3 regions of the Paenarthrobacter sp. RAF54_2 genome follow, and region 3 is predicted to be linked to each of the others. Evidence: predicted binding sites of a transcription regulator. Region 3 holds the regulator's gene; each other region holds the start of a gene.
The links. The regulator HrcA, encoded in region 3, represses chaperone genes, less so after heat shock. The targets are predictions, from matches to a motif close to TTNGCACTCGNNNNNNNCGAGTGCNAA.
Positions count from the first base shown of each region.

Region 1: groES (co-chaperone GroES) is a predicted target of HrcA. The motif match lies at 3,617-3,643, and genes of this name have one in related genera.
Region 2: AB4Y87_RS09615 (FmdB family zinc ribbon protein) is a predicted target of HrcA. The motif match lies at 2,987-3,013, and genes of this name have one in related genera.

Region 1 covers NZ_JBFRDV010000007.1:155,203-160,720, forward strand. The annotation lists gene AB4Y87_RS09505 (glutamate--cysteine ligase) at 1-794, opposite strand, end outside; partial or broken gene AB4Y87_RS09510 (50S ribosomal protein L36) at 908-988, shown strand; gene AB4Y87_RS09515 (shikimate 5-dehydrogenase) at 1,041-1,853, shown strand; gene AB4Y87_RS09520 (THUMP-like domain-containing protein) at 1,869-3,095, opposite strand; gene AB4Y87_RS09525 (hypothetical protein) at 3,164-3,592, shown strand; gene groES (co-chaperone GroES) at 3,783-4,079, shown strand; gene groL (chaperonin GroEL) at 4,164-5,518, shown strand, end outside.
Region 2 covers NZ_JBFRDV010000007.1:182,249-187,766, forward strand. The annotation lists gene AB4Y87_RS09605 (AAA family ATPase) at 1-1,718, shown strand, start outside; gene cpaB (Flp pilus assembly protein CpaB) at 1,779-2,429, opposite strand; gene AB4Y87_RS09615 (FmdB family zinc ribbon protein) at 2,654-2,926, opposite strand; gene AB4Y87_RS09620 (5-formyltetrahydrofolate cyclo-ligase) at 3,091-3,696, opposite strand; gene galU (UTP--glucose-1-phosphate uridylyltransferase GalU) at 3,809-4,741, shown strand; gene AB4Y87_RS09630 (GNAT family N-acetyltransferase) at 4,747-5,373, shown strand; gene AB4Y87_RS09635 (hypothetical protein) at 5,505-5,518, shown strand, end outside.
Region 3 covers NZ_JBFRDV010000018.1:42,154-47,671, reverse strand. The annotation lists gene AB4Y87_RS18055 (DUF4870 domain-containing protein) at 1-268, opposite strand, end outside; gene AB4Y87_RS18050 (DUF3097 domain-containing protein) at 404-1,255, opposite strand; gene hrcA (heat-inducible transcriptional repressor HrcA) at 1,430-2,437, shown strand; gene dnaJ (molecular chaperone DnaJ) at 2,496-3,623, shown strand; gene AB4Y87_RS18035 (16S rRNA (uracil(1498)-N(3))-methyltransferase) at 3,626-4,399, shown strand; gene AB4Y87_RS18030 (GerMN domain-containing protein) at 4,446-5,318, opposite strand.

The sequences.
Region 1 (5,518 bases), on a different contig from region 3:
CACTGCGTCAGTGCTGCGATCGCGCCCACTTCCTCGAGTGTGGCGAGGCCATCGCAAATGCGCATCTCGATAGTGCCCAGGTTGGAGACGGGTCGGATGTCCCAACGAATTTCAGAGGTGGCATCGATGACACCTGTGGTGAACATGTCCTGGACATAGGACTCGTACGCTTCCCAGGTTTCGAACTGGAACGGCAAGCCAGCGGTGGGGAGCTGCTGGAACATGAGGGCGCGCTGGGATGCGTAGCCGGTTTCTTCGCCGGCCCAGAAGGGGCTGGAAGCGCTGAGGGCCTGGAAGTGCGGGAAGTAGTTGACCAGGCCGTCCAGGATGGGGAGTACTTTGTCCCGGCGATCGATGCCCACGTGGACGTGGACACCGTAGATGACCATTTGGCGTCCCCACCATTGGGTCCGCTCGATCAGCTTGGCGTAGCGCTCCTTGTCGGTGACCGGCTGGAGCAGGGGAGGGCTGAAGGGATGGCTGCCTGCGCAGAACACCTCGACTCCCATGGGATCGGTGACTTCGCGGACAGCGGCGAGAGAGCGGCTGAGGTCCTCTTTGGCTTCCTTGACCGTTTCGCAGATTCCGGTAACGAGCTCCACGGTATTCAGGAGCAGTTCGCGCTTGATATGGGGGTGTTCGTCGTCTTCGTTGAGGTCCGGGTGGTTCGCGGCCACGCCCTTGAGGACGTCGTTCGCGACTGAGACCAGTTCCCCGGTGCGTGCATTGACGAGCGCCAACTCCCATTCCACACCCAGTGTCGATTGCCTGGATGGCGCAAACTCAATCTGCACGTAGTCCCCTCGTTGCTTGTTTCTGCTGGAGTTTCAGCTGGACGCAACCCGCTGCGGGGCCGTCAGCGGTCGGCTCAAGTCTAGTGCAGCCGGAGCATGCGTGATTGCTGGCGGGTGCGCAGATCGTCCGGCGACGTGGGCGCACGTTCGTCATCAACAAGAACAACCCGCGCATGAAGGCCCGCCAGGGCTAACCGCGCGGCACTGTAAAGCAGCAGCGAAAAGAAGCCGTTGTTTAATGGGTGAATGCCAATCCTGAACAAAGACATGTCCCTGTGCATTTCGCTCGCGGCCCGGCCCAGCAATATCGGGACCCGGTTCCACAATTACTTGTACGACCTGCTCGGACTGAACTTTGTCTACAAGGCATTCGCCCCGGCGGACATCACGCTTGCAGTGGCTGGCATCCGCGGCCTCCCCATCAGGGGCGCTGCGGTGTCCATGCCCTATAAGGAGGCTGTCATCCCGCTTGTGGACGTCATGGATCCGTCGGCAAAGGCCATCGACTCGGTCAATACGATTGTCAACAACGACGGCGTCCTTACCGCCTATAACACGGACTACATCGCCATCGCCCGGCTCCTGAAGGACCACAAAGTACCTGGCAGCCACACCGTTCTTCTCCGTGGTGCCGGCGGTATGGCAAAGGCTGTCGCCGCCGCCCTCAGGGACGCTGGATTCACCGCTGTCACTATCGTGGCCCGCAACGAAACCACCGGGCGTGCGCTCGCGGATCTTTACGGTTTCAATTGGCAGGACGACGTCAATGGCTCAACCGCGGACCTCATCATCAACGTCACGCCGTTGGGGATGGCCGGCGCCGACGAAACTGCCCAGTCCTTCGACGACGCAACCATTGCCGCCGCAAAAATAGTATTCGACGTCGTCGCCCTTCCCTCCGAGACGCCGCTCATCACCGCGGCCCGGAACGCCGGCAAGCCGGTGATCACGGGAGCCGACGTTATCGCCATCCAGGCGGAGGAACAGTTCGTCCTTTACACGGGTGTCCGCCCGAGTGCTGACCAGGTCCGCGAAGCCTCAGAGTTCTCCCGTCGCTGACGTGACTGACGTGACTTAGAACGTCACAGGCTCCACGACTACAGCCACTCTTTCCTCGCCAATCCTTGTGAGGACCAGGGTGGCTGTTTTCGCGGGCTTACTGTCGCGCTTGGATGGAAGCAGTTGCTTCCGCAGTTCTTCCGGAGTGACGGCCGTGCCACGCTTCTTGATGTCCAGCACCGTGACGCCATTCGCTTTGACCCAGGCTTTGAGCGCTTTCACGTTGTAAGGCATCACTTCCAGCACCTTGTATGCGCGGGCAAAAGGCGAGTCATGGAGTTCCGGGGCGCAGATGTAGGCGATATGCTCGTCCACCAGGTGCCCGCCAAGGCGTTCTGCGACGTCGGCCACCAGGCCTGCGCGGATGACCGCACCGTCCGGTTCGTAGAGGAACCCTTCAACAGGCCCGACGGCGGCTACCGGCCCGCCGTCGAAATCCTCGCCGCTGGTGAGCTCGGCAGCGCCCTGGGAACTGATCATAAGGGCGGCGCGCCGTACCCCCGGGCGGGCTACCGCGTTGAACCACAGGGCGACCTCAGTGACATCGCCGCCTACCGAGACCCACTGCGCTTCACAGTTAGCCGGAACCGAATCGTGTGGCATCCCCGGACCCATCTTGACTCCCACTGCCCGGCCGGCCGCGGCCAGGCCTTCAACGAACGACAACGGGGGAGAGAAGGCTTCCGGATCCCAGATCCTCTTGGTCCCGGACGTGGAGGTTGTGCGTCGTGCGGGATCCAGCCACACGCCGTCGATCCCGTCCAGGTCCACCGACGTAGCATCCGAATGCACCACCGTGGCGTGCGGGAAGGGCATGAGGTTGATGGTGGCGCAGGCGGCAGTGGTTTCGTCCATTTCCACGGCGGTCACGGCAATGTCCATGGAGGCCAAGGCCATGGAGTCAGCTCCGAGGCCGCAGCCGAGGTCGGCTACGTGGGAAATGCCGGCCTTGGCAAAACGCTCGGCGTGCCGGGCCGCGACGTTGAGGCGGGTTGCCTGTTCGAGTCCGGCCTGGGTGAACAGCATCTGGCGGGCAAACTCGCCGAACTTTGCTTCGGCGCGGGTCCGGAGCCGGGACTGCGTCAGTACCGCGGCCACGAGTTCAGGGGAGTGGCCTGCTTTTCGGAGGTCGGCGTTAACGCTGAACGCTTCGTCTTCGCGGTACGGCCCCAGCGAGGCAAGGAGTTCCCATCCTTCAGTGGTCAGCAAGGGTGCGATCTGTTCCTGCGGTGCGTGAGACATGGGATCAAGCCTAACGGCGCCCGCCATGGGGCCGTGAGTTGGGAACCAGCGACGATAGGGTTGTTTTCATGGAAGACAACGCAGCTCCGCAGCCCTCCGACACAAACAACCCGGGCGGGAACCACTCCACTGCCCCGGGAGCTTCAGAGCATTCCTCCGGTCGATCCCTCGTGGCTTTTGCCCGTCCTGCCTTGATCGCGGGGGCCGTGATCGCTGTAATCTGCATTGGCCTGCTGATCGTCATCTTCGCGTTGGACTCATTCAACGCTGCGGCGTACTCCGTGACGGGCAAGAGCGTGAATGACGCTACTGATGAAGCCCGCGACATCCGGGAGCTCTACAGTGGGGCCCGCATTGGCGGGATTATCGCCTTGGTGATTTCCGGCGTCGTGGCCTTGGCGGCCGCCGTCGTGCTGTATTTGAACCGTGGATCTGCCCCTGCAGATGAGGACGACGACGGCGAAGACTACGATTTGGACGACCTCACCGGTCGGTAACGGGAGTTCACTCAGGACGAAATTCTGGCACTCACCTTGACCGAGTGCTAACGCTTACATAGAGTCGTGTTAGCACTCTCCCCCGGAGGGTGCTAATCACGCCAGGCGTCACCGGCACCGCGACGACGGTTGCACGCCACGGCACCCTAGTTCTTAGTCCATGAATCAGCTCATGAAAAGGAGAGTCCGAGTGTCGGTCTCGATTAAGCCTCTTGAGGATCGTATTGTTGTTCGCCCGCTCGAAGCAGAGCAGACCACGGCTTCCGGCCTGGTAATTCCGGACTCCGCGCAGGAGAAGCCGCAGGAAGGCGAAGTTGTTGCAATCGGCCCCGGCCGCTTCGATGACAACGGCAACCGCGTCCCGGTTGACGTAACTGTTGGCGACGTCGTCATCTACTCCAAGTACGGTGGAACCGAAGTCAAGACCGGCGGCAACGAGTACCTCGTTCTGTCCGCCCGCGACGTCCTTGCGATCGTCGTAAAGTAACTTCCTGGAGCCCCGCACCGCAGCCGCGTTGGAATCATTCCGACCTTCTGCGGTGCGGGTTTTCTGTCTTGAAAGGACACAACCATGGCAAAGCAGCTTGCTTTTAACGATGCTGCCCGCCGGTCTCTTGAGGCCGGTATCGACAAGCTCGCCAACACTGTCAAGGTGACGCTTGGCCCGCGCGGCCGCAACGTCGTGCTGGACAAGAAGTGGGGCGCTCCCACGATCACCAACGATGGCGTGACGATCGCCCGCGAAGTTGAGCTTGACGACCCCTACGAGAACCTTGGTGCACAGCTGGCCAAGGAAGTAGCCACCAAGACCAACGACGTCGCTGGCGACGGCACCACCACCGCTACGGTGCTGGCGCAGGCACTGGTCAAGGAAGGCCTGCGCAACGTTGCTGCTGGTGCCGCTCCTGGCGAGATCAAGCGCGGCATCGAGGTTTCCATTGAAGCCATCGCAGCCCGCCTCCTGGAGAACGCAAGCGAAGTGCAAGGCACCCAGGTTGCCAACGTTGCCGCCATCTCCGCACAGAGCGACGAAATTGGCGAACTGTTGGCCGAGGCGTTCGGCAAGGTGGGCAAAGATGGCGTCATCACCATCGAAGAATCCTCCACCACGCAGACCGAACTCGTCCTCACCGAAGGCATGCAGTTCGACAAGGGCTACCTTTCCCCGTACTTCGTCACTGACGCAGAACGTCAGGAAGCAGTCCTCGAAGACGCCTTGATCCTGATCAACCAGGGCAAGATCTCCTCGCTGCAGGACTTCCTGCCGTTGCTGGAGAAGGCGCTGCAGGCCTCCAAGCCGCTGTTCATCATCGCCGAGGACATTGAAGGCGAAGCCCTGTCCACGCTGATCGTCAACCGCATCCGCGGCACGCTGAACGTTGTGGCTGTCAAGGCTCCGGGCTTCGGCGACCGCCGCAAGGCCATGCTCCAGGACATCGCTACGCTCACGGGCGCCCAGGTTGTTTCTCCGGACCTTGGCCTCTCGCTGGACACCGTTGGCCTCGAGGTACTGGGTACGGCACGCCGCATCACGGTCACCAAGGACAACACCACCATCGTTGATGGCGCCGGAACCGAGCAGGACGTTGCCGACCGCGTGGCCCAGCTGCGTGCCGAGCTCACCCGCACAGACTCCGACTGGGACCGCGAGAAGCTGCAGGAGCGCCTGGCCAAGCTGGCCGGCGGTATCGGCGTTATCAAGGTCGGCGCAGCCACCGAGGTTGAGCTGAAGGAAAAGAAGCACCGCATCGAGGACGCCGTTTCCTCCACGCGTGCTGCCCTTGAAGAAGGCATCGTTTCCGGTGGCGGTTCCGCCCTCATCCACGCCCTCAAGGCGCTGGATGAGTCCCCGGCCGTCAAGGCACTGGAAGGTGACGCAGCAGCAGCTGTTGGCATCGTCCGCCGCGCCTTGGTCCAGCCGCTGCG
Region 2 (5,518 bases), on a different contig from region 3:
ATGCGAAGGTCGCGAACGCCCGCACCTTCAGCGTTGCCGTCGAACCCCCCGTGGCGGGAGTGGCCAGCCACGAGAGCGTGGACAGTGCGTTCAAAGCCTTGGCACGCGTCCTGCCCACCTGGCAGCTGAACTGGGTTTACCGGGCGGTCGATGAGGATCTGATCCTGCAGCTGAGCAAGAACTACTACGATGGCGGCCTCCGGCGTTTGCCTGATGGCAATTCGGTAACTGGCCTGGATCGTTCGATCCTGGTGGAGTACATCCCCGATGGAACCGGCCTCCCCGGCGCGGACCATGAGGGCGTTGAGTCCGTTACGGCGGAGGTCAACCGCGTGGTGGATCTTGTCTTCGAGCATGCCAGACTCCGGCCCCGCACGTCCTTGGCGGTGGTCACGGCCAGCCTGCGCCACGCTGCGCGGATCGGCGAGGCTATCCGGCTTCAGTTGCCCAACCACCCCTTGTTGTCCGCCTTCTTCGGCGCCGGCCCCGAGTCTTTCCGCGTTGTGGACCTCGAGCGTGCCCAAGGCCTGGTGCGCGACCATGTCATTTTCTCCCTGGGCTATGGACGGACACCCCACGGCCGCGCCTTGCACTCGTTCGGACCCCTGTCCACCGAGGGCGGACGAAACCGCTTTGCCTTGGCAATGACCCGTGCCCGCCGTTCCATGCACGTCCTGAGCTGCTTCCGCCCGGAAGATCTGGATCTGGACCGCTTGGCGCACGGGGCTGTGGACTTTTACGAACTGCTGGACCGGGAACTGTCCGGAAACAGCAACCTTGGAACTCCTGCTTCGCGCGCCGTTGCCAGCGAACAGGCTTTGGGGGAGGACCCTCTGGTTGCCGATCTCGGCGAGAGGTTGCGGGCGAGGGGCGCCCGCGTGTGGCACCTTTATGACGGTGTCCTGGACATTGCCGCCGCTGCCGATCCCGTCCACACCATTGGACGGGAAGGCGCCGAGATTCCCACGCCGGTGGCAATCGAGTCCGATGGCACGGAACGTTACCGACGCATGAGTGTCCGTGAACGCAGCCGTCTGAGGCCCCAGCTGCTGGAACGCATGGGCTGGCGTTACATGTCCCTGTGGACCATCGAAGTGTTCACGGATCCTTCGTCCTGCGCAGATCGAATCGGGTCCTATTTGGGACTTGAGAACCATGTTCCCCAGGCCGCCCCGCCAGCGGAGCATGGCTTCCTGGACATGGATGTTGAACAATTGAATCTGGATAATGCTGGCTCCTCGTATGCAGGTTCCTCGTATTCCAGCTCCTCATATGGGATGTCCACGTACAGCAGCTCCTCGTACAGCGGTTCCTCCGCAACCCGGGCTTCGCATCGGCAAAGCCCGGGAAGTCCCCAGGCATCGCTGGAATCTCAGCAGCCCGGGCAGGCAGATGTGAACCGGCGCAGGGGGACGGATGGCGAACCAAGCAACGCAGAAGCCAGCAATCCAACGCCCAGTGATCCAGAGGATGGGACTGAAGTACCAGTGAATGAACAGGGAACCGACAACGAAAGCGGCTCTGACGAACAGGCCGCAGCTGTAGGCGCCGAAAACGCTGAAGAGCAGGCAGAGTCAAAGACGCCAGCGACGAAGCAAGCTTCCGGTGGAATCTTGCCTACCAAGGCCGCTGAAGACGATCCCCGGCGTTGGGGCGACGAAGGCAACTATGACCATGAGCAGTGGTTGAAGGAGCAGAAGCCCCCGCATTGGGGCTGATGAGATCACCGAATCCAAGCCCTCCATCAGGGATTGGCGAAACCTGGGCATTGACCAAACCTAGGGATTGACCAAAACGAAGAAAAGCTTGCCAAGCGTGGATGCGCCGGCAAGCTTTTCTGCTTGCCGGGGATCTGCAGCTACCACCATCAAGCCGTCGGTGTCGCTGGTGCCAAGCCATTGGCCAGGTTTGCCCCCTTGGGCAGACGTCCAAAGAACAGGGACGGAGGCGGCCAGGACTTCGGTTTGCCGGGACTCGTCGTATGATCCTGCAGCAGTGAGTACTACATTCACCAGCTGTCCCGGGGACAGAAGCTGGATGGATGAAGGGTCAGCCATGCGAAGAGGGACCGCAGCTGAACCTACAGGTGCACCAGTGAGAAGACCCGGCCCCAGAAGATTGGATTCAGTGGGAATCTGCCCTTTAGTCAAGGGCGAGGCAAGCTGGCGGCCCACCAGTGAAACGTGATCCTCCAGGGCTCCGGAGATCGCGAGGTCGGGCGGCACATCAACAGTGGTGAAGTCGGCCACTGTGAGGCTGGTGCCTGCGGCAAGATCACGGGCAGCGACGAGAATGCTGACGCGCTGCTCAGAGGCAGGGGTTAGCTGTTGGACTGTAATGCCCGTGGCCAGGCAGAGCAGCAGTGCAACTGTCAGCCGACGATTCCGGGAGACCCAGAAGTTCAGGCTCTGCCTGGGGCCCAGCCTCACTTGGCGATGTGGCCCCTGCTTCCGTGGGAGGAAAGAGCCAGCCGTGCTGGTTGGCGGGTTTCGGGAGCGACCACGGCCCCGGGCAGGGGCAGTTGAATGTTCGCGGCGGGGGAGTGGCGAAGTGGTGGACTTTAGTGGCATGACGCCACGTTAGCCACCGGGCTCGGCCGCCCAACAGCGGCCGGGTGCCCTATGTGGAAAAGTGCTGGTGTGGAAAAGTGCTGCTAGCTTGCTGCGGCTGCAGCCGCTGGTGCAGGCGCGGCAGCCGGGGTCGGAGTCGCCGGGGAGGAGGGCGCAGCGGAGACGGTGCTGCCCTTGGCATCGCGCGAATCCGTGCGGTAGAAGCCCGAGCCCTTGAAGACAACGCCGACGCTGTTGAACTTCTTGCGGAGCGCGCCCTGGCATTCAGGGCACTCCGTCAGGGAGCTGTCAGAGAAGGACTGGACGATGTCAAAGGCATGGTCACAGTCTTTGCAGGCGTATGCGTATGTGGGCACTGAGTTCCTCCTTCAGGACAAGGTTCAGGTCCTGTGGAGCCGTGGCGGAGAATCTCCGCATTAGCAGTCGCAGGGCCTGAGTGCCAATTCTATCATCAGCATCCCGTTCATCCGCTATCTGCCAACTCCACGTAGGTGGGCGGCTTCACGTAGCGTCAACCAGGTCACTCTCCGCCGCCAAGCGCGACGATTCCCGAGGGTGTCAAGGCATCCGGCACGGGACGGTCAAAAGGCTCGGCGGGGATAGCTCCGGAAGGCAATACATCGTCGTCGTACACCACCGCAATGGTGGGTGGCCGCCCACCGGAACTGTCCAGACGTTGGAGGAGACGGTCGTAGTAGCCGCCACCCTGTCCGATGCGGTTGCCATTCCGGTCCACCGCGGTGGCCGGCATGAAGATGCCCGCAACAGCGCTCACCACGGCACTGTCCAAACGCTCGCCTTCGGGTTCGTCGATGGGTGCGTAGTCGGACCGGACGAAAGCTGTCTCCGGCGTCCAGTAGACCCAGCTCAACTGGCGGCCGGCTTCGCAGACGGGAAGCAGCACCTGGTGGCCGGCGTTGTGGAGGCCTGCGATCAGGGGCATGGTTGGGGGTTCGTGGGAGACGCCGACGTAGATCGCGAAGGTCCTGGGGGATCCGGCCGAGATTTTCTCGGCCCAGGCCAAGCCGTGCCGTGCAATCGCCTCGCCCGCTTCGGCTACTTGCTCCTTGGTGAGGCCGCGCCTGTACAGGCGTCGGCTGCTGCGGATGTCTTCCTTCGATGCCATTTTTGTCCGATCATGAGATTCGCGCGGGCTACCGTCGTCTACGTAAAGCAGCAAATCCGCTCCAGTTCAAGGGCTGTTTCTGCGTCTTTCCACGGCGAGGGTTTACCCGTTGATGTATTCCTTCCGTTACATTAGTCCGGTGACTCTCGATAACAATGCTGTCCGTAAGGCCGTCATCCCCGCAGCGGGTCTTGGTACCAGGTTCCTCCCCGCCACGAAGGCGATGCCGAAGGAAATGCTGCCCGTGGTTGACAAGCCAGCCATCCAGTACGTCGTCGAAGAAGCGGTGAAGGTTGGCCTGCACGACGTCCTGATGATCACCGGGCGCAGCAAGCGCGCCCTGGAAGATCACTTTGACCGTGTGCCGGCGTTGGAAGCAACGCTGGCAGCGAAGGGCGATACTGCCAAGCTGGAGGCTATCCAGTCCGCCACCAATCTGGGCGACATCCACTACGTCCGCCAGGGCGACCCCAACGGCCTCGGCCACGCGGTCCTGCGTGCAAAGCAGCACGTCGGGTACGAGCCGTTCGCGGTCTTGCTCGGCGATGACCTGATCGATCCCCGCGAGGACCTGCTCAGCGAAATGATCGCTGTCCAGCAAAAAACCGGTGGTTCCGTTGTCGCTCTCATCGAAGTTGAGCCTTCGAAGATCAGCGCCTACGGTTGCGCCGACGTCGAGGAAAACGGTGAAGACGGCTACGTCCGCATCAAGCAGCTGGTGGAAAAGCCGTCCCCCGAAGAAGCTCCATCCAACCTCGCGGTGATCGGTCGCTACGTTCTGCACCCGGCAGTGTTCGACGTCCTGGAGAACACTGCTCCCGGACGCGGCGGAGAAATCCAGCTGACGGATGCCCTTGAGGTTCTGGCTGCCGGGGAAGGTGAAGGCTACGGCGTTTATGGCGTTGTCTTCCGTGGGCGTCGCTATGACACCGGTGACAAGTTGAGCTACTTGAAGGCCTGCATCGAGTTGGCATGCGAACGCGATGACTTGGGCCCCGAGCTCCGCGAGTGGCTGCCCACCTTCACTGCCGGTCTTCCCAAATAACACCGGTGTACGGCTCTGCGATCTGGCCGGTAACGCTGGAAAGCGGAGCCTTGGTGCTCCGGCCCATCCGTTACCGCGACAAGCGGGAGTGGTCTGAAGTCCGTTCGCGGAACAGTGAATGGCTTGCACCTTGGGAGGCGTCCAATCCTGCGCCGGGTGGGCGCCTGCCGAGTTACCGTCAAATGGTGGCATCCCTGAATGCGCAAGCCCGGCAGTCCACGGCTTTGCCCTTCCTCATCACGGAGCGGACCGAGGGGTTCCGTGAGCCGCAGATTGTGGGGCAATTGACGGTCTCATCCATCGTGTGGGGTTCGGCGATGATGGCTACCTTGGGTTACTGGGTTGACAAGGAACGCGCCGGGCACGGCATTGCTCCCACGGCAGTTGCCATGGCTACGGACCACTGCTTCCGGACCCTGGGCCTGCACAGGATGGAAATCAATATCCGGCCTGAGAACGCACCAAGTCTCCGGGTGGTGGAAAAGCTCGGATTCCGGGACGAAGGCTACCGCCTGAGGTACTTGCACATCAATGGGGAGTGGGCGGATCATCGATCATTCGCACTGACCTCGGAGGAGGTTCCGCAGGGACTCCTCGGCGCCTGGCTCAGAGGAAGAACAGGCAGGTCATAGCCCCTTTTGAGCCGTATCTCCATTCATTTGTGGACTCGCCGACGACACACCGACCGCAATGCCGCCGCCCCTGATGATTTGCTTCTACGGTTTTGAATGTGGACTTCCCTCTCAGCAGCTCAGTGATCCTTGTGGTCACTGTCGC
Region 3 (5,518 bases):
CCAGGATATTTGCCAGGACTGCCGCGATGGTCGGTGGAAGCGTGAAGTTCAGTGCTTCCTTGGATTCCTGCGCCGTGAACGGCCCGCGATCACGGAAGATGAGATAGATCAACAGGGACGGCAGGCATCCCAGAATTCCCCCGAAGTGCGCAAGGGTGGCCCACTGCCGGTCTTCGCTTGCCGTCAGTGGGAGTGCGTTTGCCGGCGCGCCATGGTACTGGGGCTGGCCTGCGGCGCTGCCCGGTTCTTCAGGAGCGTTCTCTGCCACGGTGTCTTCCCTTTGCTGTAAAGATGCTGCAGTGTTGCTGTCCCAGAATACTGGCTTCCGGGTCATCCCGGGACCAACGCCCCGTTACGTCCCTGCGAAAAGTGCATTGAGGAAACGTAATTCAGGACAAGACCGTCAGGCAGTGGTGAGGAAATCGATGACTTCCTCTACCCTTCCCAGCAGCGACGCTTCCAAGTCGGCGTAGCTGCGTACCGCACCAAGCAGGCGCTGCCAGCCGAGTCCAATGTCTTCGGCGGTTTCGTGCGGCCAGCCGAACGCGGTCAGTATCCCGGTCTTCCAGTCAGTGCCTCGTGGAACTTCCGGCCACCGCTCAATACCCAGCACTTTTGGCCGGATGGCTTGCCAGACGTCTATATACGGATGGCCGACGATCAGGACGTTTCCGGCGGCTCCGGGTACCGTCATGGCTTCTGCGGCGATGCGTGATTCCTTTGAGCCTGCCACGAGGTGGTCTACCAGGATCCCGAGCCTGCGCCCTGGCCCGGGCGAGAATGCGGCGATAGCTGACTTGAGGTCGTCCACGCCGTGGAGTGGCTCTACGACGATGCCCTCAATGCGGAGGTCGTCGCCCCAGACTTTCTCCACCAGCTCGGCGTCGTGCTTGCCTTCCACCCAAATACGGCTCGCCTTGGCCACCTGTGCACGATGGCCCAGGACCCTTACGGACCCGGATGCCGTTCGACCCGACTGCACAGGCGAACCAGGAGCCTTTGCTGCCGGAGGCATGAGACGGATGGCCTGCCCTTCAAGCAGGAAACCGAACCCGAGTTGGAACGACTTGGTTTTGCCACGCCTGTCCTCAAGGGAGACGATGTGCATTCCCCCCGATTTCTCCACCCGTGTGACTTCGCCCACCCAGCCGGACTGGACGTCTTCAAGGACCATCCCGCGCTGGACGGCTACCTCGGGGAGTTGGCGTTTGGCAGGAGCGGACAGATCCTGCGGGCCCCACGTATCGAAAGCCAAGGACTTCATACCCCTCTGTGCTGGTTGTGCTGGGAATAACTCCCGCGGGCGGTTTCAATGCTAGCAACGTGCTGGCTCATACTAGACTTGTTAGCACTTGGGCATGTTGAGTGCTAAGTGAGTGCTGTTTATCCGTCCCGATAAAGGCCCGGACAGTCGTCAGGAGGTGTTGCAATGAGTGAGCCACGCAAGCTTGAAGTGCTGCGCGCAATCGTTGAGGATTATGTGCATTCCCGTGAGCCTGTTGGATCCAAGGCACTTGTGGAGCGGCACCATCTGGGCGTTTCCAGCGCCACCATCCGGAACGATATGGCTGTGCTGGAAGAAGAAGGCCTCATCGCAGCGCCGCATACCAGCGCAGGCCGCATCCCCACGGACAAGGGCTATCGGCTGTTCGTGGACCGCATCTCGCAGGTCAAACCGTTGTCCGCCGCGGAGCGTCGAGCCATCCACTCGCTCCTTGAAGGGCCGGACGACCTCGATGACATCCTTGAGCGCACGGTCAGGCTACTGTCGCAACTGACCAACCAGGTCGCCGTCGTTCAGTATCCGCACTCCAACCGTGCCCTGGTCCGTCACGTTGAATTTGTCCTCCTGGCGCCAAAGCAGGTGCTCGTGGTGCTCATCGCAGATACAGGAAGCGTTGGCCAGAAGGTCATCGAGGCTGGCTCCGATGTAAGCAACGAGGCCTTGATGGCACTGCGTTCCCGGTTCCTGGGAAGCATCGCGGGAACCCAGCTGGCACTGCTGCCGCAGGTGTTGCCTTCCGTAGTGGCGCTGTGCCCACCGGAGCTTCGGGGACTCGCGCAGCATCTTGCCCATGGTCTCCAAGCCCTCAGCGACACCAGCCGCGAAGAGCGCATCGTCATGGCCGGAACAGCCAACCTTGCCCGCTCAAATGTCGATTTCCCGTTGAGTATTGGGCCAGTGCTGGAAGCTCTTGAGGAACAAGTTGTCATGCTTAGGTTGTTGTCCGATATGGGGGATGATCCCCGCGGCGTGACAGTGAGCATCGGGCGCGAGAATCCTTACGATGGCCTGGCCGAGGCCTCGGTCGTGGCAACGGGGTACGGCTCCGGTGCCAAGGTGGGAATCCTCGGACCAACCCGGATGGACTATCCCACCACCATGGCTGCCGTGCGCGCCGTGGCCCGTTACCTTTCCCGCATTCTCGGCGGCTGACGCAAGCCCCGAGGTAAGAATCGCCGTCTAACCGTATAACAAGGAAGAGATACAGACTTTGAGCAGCCACTATGACGTTTTGGGAGTCTCGCCGGAAGCCACCGGGGAAGAGATCAAAAAGGCGTACCGCAAGTTGGCGCGAAAGCTTCACCCGGACGTCAACCCGGGGGAGGATGTCGCGGAGCAGTTCAAGGCCGTGACGCATGCTTACGAAGTGCTGTCCGACCCCCAAAAGCGCCGGGTCTACGATGCCACCGGTAACGAGAATGGCACTGACAACGGCTTTGGTGGCGGCTACTCCGGCCAGGGTTTCGCGTTCCAGGACATCTTCGATACCTTCTTCGGCGGTGGCGGCGGGCACGCTGGTCCGGCCTCCCGTGTGCGCCGCGGCCAGGACGCACTCATCAGTGTCCGCATCGACCTCAAGGACGCCGTGTTTGGTGTCAACAAGAAGCTCGAAGTTGATACGGCAGTCGTCTGCCCCACGTGTGATGGCAGCTGCTGCCGGCCCGGCACGCATCCCGAGCGTTGTGACATTTGTGGCGGCAGCGGCCAAGTCCAGCGGGCCGTTCGATCCATCCTGGGCCAGGTCATGACCACGGCGCCGTGTGGTTCCTGTGAGGGCTTCGGTACGGTCATCAAGGATCCCTGCAACGAGTGCAACGGGCAGGGCCGTATCCGCAGCCGGCGTTCCCTCACCATCAAGGTTCCTGCCGGTGTTGCGACAGGTACGCGCATCCAACTCTCCGGACAGGGCGAAGCAGGACCAGCTGGCGGACCTGCGGGCGACCTCTACGTAGAGATCCGCGTCAACAATGACTCCACGTATATCCGCGAAGGCGACGATCTGCACGCAACACTGAGCGTTCCGATGACAGCCGCCGCTTTGGGCACGGAACTGAGCCTGGAAACTTTCGACGGGCCCCAGGAGATTGATGTCAAGGCCGGCACCCAGTCCGGCGAGGTCATCACGCTTCGCGGGTTGGGCGTTACCCACCTCAGGGGCTATGGCCGAGGCGATCTCAAGGTGCACCTGCACGTTGAGACACCGGTCAAGCTGGATCCAGCACAGGAAGAGCTCCTGCAGCAGCTTGCCAAGTTGCGCGGCGAGCAGTTCAGCGAGGGCAAACTCGTGGCCAGCGGCGGCATGTTCGCCAAGCTGCGGGACAAGCTCGGTAACCTGTAGCGGTGAGCAACCCCGTTTTCTTCACGCCCGCCGGGAGCCTGGACGGAGTTGAGCCGGGCGCTGTGTTCGTCATCGACGGTGCAGAAGCCCGGCATGCCGTTACCGTGAAGAGGCTCACTGTCGGTGAGTCCGTGGACATCGCCGATGGCGCAGGAGCCCGCCTGACAGGCACGGTTGCAGAAGTTGGCCCTGGAAGTTTGTCCGTCACGGCATCCGAGGTAGTTTTCGAAGATCAGCCGGACGTGCGTTTGGTGCTGGTCCAAGCGTTGGCCAAGGGCGACCGTGACGAGTTGGCCATTGAAACGGCCACCGAACTGGGCATAGACGCAGTGATCCCTTGGCAGGCTGAGCGATCCATCGTCCGCTGGAAGGGGGATCGCGCTGCGAAGGCCCACGCGAAGTGGCAGTCTGTGGTCACTGCCGCGGCGAAGCAGGCCCGGCGGGCGTGGATACCGGAGGTGCGTCCTATCCTGGATTCCGCGGCTTTGGCAAAGGCTGTTGCCGCCGCGGACCTGGCTGTAATCCTTCACGAGGACGCCAAGAACCCCTTGCGGACCGTCCTGGAAGCGCCCATCGTGGCTGAGGCCGGCGGCCTGGATTCACCACGTGAAGTCCTCTTGATCGTGGGGCCGGAAGGCGGCATCTCGCCACGCGAGGTGACGCGCCTCAGCGACGCCGGGGCGGTCACGGCTCTCTTGGGGCACCACGTCCTGAGGTCTTCGACGGCGGGACCCGCCGCCGTCGTACTCGCCTCCGACGTGTTGGGCCGCTGGTAGGCTGTGTCGCCTTCCAGGCAACGCCAGCTAATGCGCGACGCCGGCTCTAGCCGACGCTGAAAAGCCGCGTATCGGTGGTGGATGTGTCTGCTTGCCCGGAGTCCTGAACCTGGGACACGCGCAATTCGTATTTCCCTGGTTTCAGTGTCGCATTGAAGGAGAAGACGCCGAATTGTCCCGGCTCTCCTGTGGCTTTTGTCTGGCCGGTCAGCAGGCTGGCCTTTTCGCCATTGCCGTTGTCCCGGAGGATCTGCCAGCTGACCGGCTTGGAGCTGTCAGTGCTGCGGCCATTGAACTTGACCACGCCAGCCGGGAGCGAGGTGTCCTCCTGCGGGTCGATGATCCATAGTGGCGCCACCAAGGAAGCGTCCCTGGCCATTGGTTGTCCGAGCCGTACCTGGCCGAAGGCCATGAAATCAGTGTGACCGTCGACCAGGATGACCACTTGGATTTGCTGCCCGGAGTTGATCAGGCCTGACGACGAAGCTGCTGCCGTGGCAGTGTAGACCAGCTGCTGTACAGCCCGTTGCGCCATGCCTGCATCAAGGTTGGAGTTGAAGGCATCCCGGGAAATATCAACGGTGATCACGTTCTTGCCCGAGATGGATGTTGCCAGGCTGCCGGGGTCCTGCCACGGGGTGAAGAAGTCGTGGTCCAACGGCTTTTCGGCCATCATGATGCGCAGCGCAGTGGTGACGGGGTTTCCATCGCCGGAGATGTCCCTGAATTCGCGGTAGAGGTAGACATCTTCCTTGCTCCGCCCAATCCAGTAGACCGGGATCTTCGTGGACGCCTGGGTGGTCTCCAGGGGAGCGTTGCTGGCCGGAGCTTCCTGGACGCTGACTGGCGGCGCACTGGACGTAGTTTGAGTGGGTCCGCCGTTGGCGATACAGCCGGTCAGCAAAAGGACAGCAAGCATCGCTGGCGCTGCGACGGCGGACTTTTTCCGCTTTCGCCCGCCGGGCTGATGACTTACTGACTGCGCGATGGGGGTTCCTTGCCTTGGTGGCCGGTGGTTGTCGCCGGCCCGTCGAACGCGCGTAGTTTGACTACCCGCTCTGCCAGCTTGGCATATCGTCGACGGCGGCTGGCCGGGTTTGCGGGCACTGGCGGCAACTG